One region of the Limosilactobacillus secundus genome, then DNA from elsewhere that is predicted to be linked to it. Evidence: a T-box and tRNA genes for the amino acid it is inferred to sense, from the RefSeq annotation. Region 1 holds a T-box; the other holds one or more tRNA genes.
The links. The T-box of region 1 lies ahead of leuS (leucine--tRNA ligase). A T-box ahead of a tRNA ligase gene usually reads a tRNA of that ligase, here a tRNA-Leu.

Region 1 (3,433 bases):
AATTTGTTGGCCCGACAATTATTTACTCTTTCATGACGGCAGTGGGGATGGTCAATGCCCGTTTGAAGTAAGAATGTATGGATTAACATTGATTGTTGGTTAATAATTGTGCTAAGATTATTCTCGTTATAAAGCAATTCCCGATAGGATTCACGTCTGAACGTGAAGATGCCTTGTAACCGCAACTACAAACTATTTGAAAGTTTCAATAGAATATGGGGGAATTAGAAAATGGCAGAACGACATTTATTTACATCCGAATCAGTATCAGAGGGACATCCAGATAAGATTGCTGACCAAATCAGTGACGCGATTTTAGATGAATTGCTTAAGAAGGATCCTGATTCACGGGTTGCAGTGGAAACATCAGTTACTACTGGATTAGTATTAGTCTTTGGTGAAGTTTCTACTAAGGCCTATGTTAATATCCAACAGATTGTGCGGGACACAATTCGTAAGATCGGTTATACAGATGGCAAGTACGGTTTCGATGCTGATAACTGTGCGGTTATCACTGCGATCGATGAACAATCACCAGACATTGCGCAAGGGGTTGATGACTCCTTAGAAACGCGTGAAGGTGAAGCTGACCCGCTTGATAAGATTGGTGCCGGTGACCAAGGATTGATGTTTGGTTACGCTACTGACGAAACACCTGAATACATGCCATTGACATTGGTTTTAAGCCATAAATTAATGCGTAAGATTGCTCAACTACGTAAGGATGGTGTTATCTCTTACCTTCGTCCAGATGCAAAGGCCGAAGTAACTGTAGAATACGATGAGAATGACAAGCCATTACGTGTTGATACCGTTGTTTTAAGTACCCAGCATGATCCAGAGGTTTCACTTGATCAAATTAAAAAGGATATTAAAGAACAAGTGATTGAAGCAGTCATTCCAGCTGAGTACCTTGATGACCAAACTAAGTACTTCATTAATCCAACCGGTCGCTTTGTAATCGGTGGACCTCAAGGGGATGCTGGTTTAACTGGACGAAAGATTATTGTTGATACTTATGGTGGAGCTGCCCATCATGGTGGTGGAGCCTTTTCTGGCAAGGATGCTACTAAGGTTGACCGTTCTGCTAGTTATGCTGCGCGCTACATTGCTAAAAACATTGTTGCAGCGGGTTATGCTAAGAAGGCTGAAATTCAAGTTGCTTATGCCATCGGGGTAGCAGAACCAGTATCGATCATGATTAATACTTATGGTACCGGTACCCGTTCAGAAGAAGAATTAATTGCCGCTGTTCGAAAAGTATTTGATTTACGTCCAGCTGGAATTATTGAAATGCTTGACTTGAAGCGGCCAATTTACAAGCAAACTGCTGCTTATGGTCACTTTGGTCGGACTGATGTGGATTTACCATGGGAACACCTTGATAAAGTTGACGAATTAAAAGAAATTTTAGGCTAATAATTTAGTTACACGCTTGCAATCATTAACGGTGGTTGTTAAAATAGGCGTTAAATATTTGATCGTAATAGAAATAGTAGTTTTTGACGAGGTCAGCAGAGATCCTGTGGTGGTGTGAACAGGAGACTGGTCATTTACGAACTCATCTAGATGTGATTATTACTGAATTTTAGTAGGTAATGACGTTTACCGCGTTAAGGTCCTAAGCGCCATGGATTCCATGGAAAACGGGTGGTACCGCGGAGTTATTTCGTCTCGTAGATTGATTTCTACGGGACTTTTTTATTACGATTATTAAAATCAGAACAAGGAGTAGAAAATATGGCTTACGATCATAAGACGATTGAAAAAAAGTGGCAAAAGTTTTGGAAGAAGAATGAAACTTTTAAAGCAGACCTTAATAAGGACCAAAAGAAGTATTATGCATTAGACATGTTCCCATATCCATCTGGTCAAGGACTCCACGTTGGTCACCCAGAAGGTTATACAGCTACGGATGTAATGTCACGGATGAAACGGATGCAAGGATTTAATGTCTTACATCCAATGGGGTGGGATGCATTTGGATTACCAGCTGAACAATACGCATTAAAGACTGGCCACAACCCTAAGGACTTTACGAACAAAAATATTGATCATTTCCGTGACCAAATCCAATCACTTGGCTTCTCATATGACTGGGACCGGGAAGTAAATACGACTGATCCTAAATTCTACAAGTGGACTCAATGGATTTTTGAACAGCTCTATAAGAAGGGGCTTGCTTACGAAAGTGAAATTATGGTTAACTGGGCCCCTGATTTTATGGGTGGGACAGTTGTTGCCAACGAAGAAGTTGAAGATGGCAAGACTAAACGTGGCGGCTATCCCGTCTATCGTAAGCCAATGCGCCAATGGGTTTTAAAGATTACTGCTTATGCGGATCGTTTGATTGATGATCTTGATCTTGTTGACTGGCCGGAAAGCGTTAAGGAAATGCAACGTAACTGGATTGGTCGTTCAGAAGGTGCTTCAGTATTTTTCCCAGTTGTGGGGAATGAAGATACTAAGATTGAAGTGTTTACGACGCGGGCAGATACGCTCTTTGGTGCTTCTTATGTTGTTCTTGCTCCCGAACAAGAATTAGTTGATCAATTGACAACACCAGAACACAAGGCGGAAGTTGAAAAGTACAAGGAAGAAGCATCACGGCGGTCTGATCTTGAGCGGACTGACTTAAACAAGGACAAGACTGGTGTATTTACTGGTTCTTACGTTATTAATCCAGTTAACGGTGAAAAACTACCAATTTGGATTAGTGATTACGTGCTTGCTTCATATGGAACTGGAGCAGTAATGGCTGTTCCTTCCGGAGATCAACGTGATTATGACTTTGCTACTAAGTTTGACTTGCCAATTAAGCCTGTTATTGAAGGAACAGATGTGTCAGAAGGTGCTTTTGATGGTGACGGTAAACACATTAATTCTGGTTTCCTTGATGGCTTGAACATTGCTGATGCAAAGCAAAAGATGATTGATTGGCTTGAAGAACACGATGCTGGTCATAAGAAGGTTAACTACCGTCTTCGTGACTGGATCTTCAGTCGGCAACGTTACTGGGGGGAACCAATTCCAGTTATCCACTGGGATGATGGGACAACCTCATTAGTTCCAGAAGATGAACTCCCACTTGAATTGCCAAAGACTGATAACATCGAACCATCAGGAACTGGTGAAAGTCCATTGGCGAATGTTGAAGATTGGGTTAACGTTTATGACGAAAATGGTCGTCATGGTCTTCGTGAGACTAATACCATGCCACAGTGGGCCGGTTCATCATGGTACTGGCTTCGGTACACCGATCCTCATAATGACAAGGAATTTGCCTCAAAAGAAGCGCTTGATTATTGGTCACCAGTTGATCTCTATGTTGGTGGGGCTGAACACGCTGTTCTTCACTTGCTCTATGCTCGATTCTGGCATAAGGTTCTTTATGACCTCGGTCTCGTACCAACTAAAGAACCATTCATGAAGC
Region 2 (3,433 bases), on a different contig from region 1:
TTAAATTCTTATCAAATTTTAGCCTTTAATCGCGGAGAAAAAGAAGGAATTATTAACGTCAAAATCACTTTAGATGAAGAACCAGTGATGAATTACCTTCGTTTCCGTTTAATCAAAACCAGCAAGAAAAACGACGCAACTGCCTTTATTGAGGACGCCTACAAGGATGCCTACAAGCGTTTCTTGGGCCCGGCAATTGAACGGGAACTGCGGCGTCAATTAACAGAGGGTGCTGATGAACAGGCGATCAAGGTCTTTGGTGAGAACCTCTATCATTTGTTGATGCAAGCACCAATTAAGGGAAAAGTTGTGTTAGGATTTGACCCTGCTTACCGAACTGGTTGTAAGTTGGCGGTCCTTGATGAAAATGGGAAATTTTTAACTAAAGCAGTTATCTATCCCCACAAACCAGCGCCAGAAAAGCAACGTGTGACAGCAGAAAGCGAGTTTATTGACTTACTAGAAAAGTACCACGTTGAAATGATTGCGATTGGTAACGGGACAGCTAGCCGGGAATCAGAACAGTTTGTTGCGGAAGCACTTAAAAAGATCAAACGGCCAATCTATTATGTAATCGTAAATGAAGCTGGAGCCTCAGTTTATTCCGCAAGTAAAGAAGCCCGTGATGAATTCCCTGATCTGCATGTTGAACAACGAAGCGCAATCAGTATTGGTCGTCGTCTGCAAGACCCCCTTGCTGAATTAGTTAAAATTGATCCGCAAGCGGTTGGTGTTGGGCAATACCAGCATGATTTGCCGAAGAAAGAATTGAGCGGGGAACTGGAAACAATTGTTGAACGGGCGGTAAACCGGGTTGGGGTCAACCTCAACACAGCTAGTTATCAATTATTAACCCGTATTTCCGGGCTTAATAAAACGATTGCTAAGAATATCGTTACTTACCGAGATGAAAATGGGCGGTACACTAATCGGACGCAGCTAAAGAAAGTGCCACGGTTAGGACCTAAAGCTTATCAACAATCTGTTGGTTTCTTGCGGATTATTGGTGGCGAAAATCCATTAGATAACACTGATGTCCACCCAGAAAGTTACCAGGTGGCGGAAGAGATTATTCAAGCAGCAGGGATTAATGTCGATGAGTTGGGAACGCCAAGTGCTGATGATAAGTTAAAGAAAATTGATGTTAAGCAGTTTACGGATGATCAAGTTGGAACGGAAACCGTTACTGATATTATTTCTTCTTTGCAAAAGCCAGGCCGTGACCTGCGTGATTCAATGCCTGCTCCATTATTACGCCATGATGTAATGACGATTGAAGACCTTAAGCCGGGGATGAAACTTCAGGGAACTGTCCGGAATGTTGTCGACTTTGGAGCCTTTGTTGATATTGGTGTCAAACATGATGGGTTAGTTCATGTTTCAAAGATGAGTAAGCAGTTCATTCGTGATCCGCGGGCAATGGTAGCCGTTGGTGATATTGTGGACGTGTGGATTGATGATGTCGACTTGAAGCGTCAGCGGATTCAATTAACGATGCTTGAACCGGAGACAGTCACGAATGACTAATGCTGAATTACAACAATTGACCGAACAGTGGTCAAAAGAATACTTTGGGCGGGAATTTACGCACAAGGTATTTTTTAATAAGCGGTTAAAAACAACCGGTGGACGTTATTATTTAAGTGACCATCGTATTGATATCAACCCGTTAATGTATACTGAATTTGATCTTCATAATCTGCGCCAAGTGGTTCTTCATGAATTGTGCCATTATCATTTACATCTGTTAGGAATGGATTACCGCCATCGTAGTAGAGAATTTAAGACTTTACTAGTACAGGTGGGAGGATCGAGATATGCACCACTAACTAGTAAAAGAAAAGTAAATTCCAAGAAAAAATGGCATTATATCTGTACTGGTTGTGGTGTTGAAATCGCGCGACAACGGCGGTTCAACACCCAACGATATATTTGTCGGCGATGTGGTCACAAATTTCTTTTAAAAAATTGAAAAAAGTTGTTGCCAACGAATAGGTATCTTGCTATAATAATATTCGTTGGTTGATATGCGGCCGTGGCGGAACTGGCAGACGCGTAAGATTAAGGATCTTATGGTCGATTATGACCGTGGAGGTTCAAGTCCTCTCGGCCGCACTACTTAAAAAGCACTGAGTAATATTTGCTCAGTGCTTTTTTTGTTTTAAAATTTTCATTTAATAAAATTTACGTAAATTTTACTTCCTTCTCTTGCTATCTCAACGATGAAAGCGCTATACTTTAGATGTTGTAGATAGTAACGAGGAGGGATCTATTAATGAACGCAAATATCAAATGGCTTGATGATCCAGAAACATTCCGGGTTAATCAATTACCTGCGCATAGTGACCATTATTATTACGGCAACTATGATGAATGGCGGCATAATAATAGTCGTTTTGCGCAAAACTTGGATGGACAATGGCAATTTAACTTTGCTGAAAACCCGCGTGAACGCGAAGAAGATTTTTATAAGACAGATTACGATAGCAGCAGCTTTGGAACAATCGAAGTTCCTAGTGAGATTGAACTAAATAATTATGCCCAAAATAATTACATTAACACTTTGATTCCGTGGGAAGGTAAGATTTACCGTCGTCCTGCATATGCCCTTAGTCCTGATGATGCGCAAGAAGGATCGTTTAGCGATGGGGATGACAATACTGTTGGCGAATACTTAAAACATTTTGACCTTGAACCTTCTTTACGGGGAAAGCAGATCCGCATTCGTTTTGATGGTGTTGAGCGTGCCATGTATGTTTGGCTTAATGGTCACTTTATTGGTTACGCTGAAGACAGTTTTACCCCATCTGAATTTGACCTGACTCCTTACGTTCAAGATGAAGGTAATGTTTTAGCCGTGGAAGTTTTCAAGCATAGTACCGCCTCGTGGATTGAGGATCAAGATATGTTCCGCTTTTCTGGGATTTTCCGGAGTGTAAACCTATTAGCTCAACCACTTGTTCATGTTGAAGACCTTAATATTCGGCCAATTGTTACTGATAATTATCAGGACGGTATTTTTAATGTTGACCTTCAACTTCACGGTGAAAAGACCGGGAACGTTAATGTGCGGGTTATCGACAACGATGGTAATACGCTCGTCAATGAAACACACCCTGTTGACTCCCCGGTAAAAGTTCAGGATCAATTTTTAGAAAATGTTCACTTATGGGATAACCATGATCCTTACCTCTATCAATTGTTGATTGAAATTCGTGATGACGAAGGTAATTTGGTCGAACTCGTTCCATATCGTTTTGGTTTTCGCCGAATCGAAATTAATAAAGACCATGTTGTCCTATTGAATGGTAAACGGCTAATTATCAATGGTGTTAACCGTCACGAATGGAATGCTAAACGTGGCCGCGCGATCACGATGGATGATATGACGAGTGATATTCACACCTTTAAGGAAAATAATATTAATGCCGTC

Region 2: it has a tRNA-Leu gene. The T-box ahead of leuS (leucine--tRNA ligase) is inferred to sense a tRNA for this amino acid. The anticodon was not compared.

What each region holds. Positions count from the first base shown of each region.
Region 1 is NZ_JAJGUA010000004.1:23,928-27,360, reverse strand. Features, by position in the region: gene LMB57_RS00200 (DNA-3-methyladenine glycosylase I) at 1-71, shown strand, start outside; SMK box riboswitch at 122-234, shown strand; gene metK (methionine adenosyltransferase) at 232-1,419, shown strand; T-box leader at 1,472-1,680, shown strand; gene leuS (leucine--tRNA ligase) at 1,741-3,433, shown strand, end outside.
Region 2 is NZ_JAJGUA010000032.1:109,313-112,745, reverse strand. Features, by position in the region: gene LMB57_RS05255 (Tex family protein) at 1-1,527, shown strand, start outside; gene LMB57_RS05250 (SprT family protein) at 1,520-1,972, shown strand; tRNA gene LMB57_RS05245 (tRNA-Leu) at 2,030-2,115, shown strand; gene LMB57_RS05240 (glycoside hydrolase family 2 TIM barrel-domain containing protein) at 2,276-3,433, shown strand, end outside.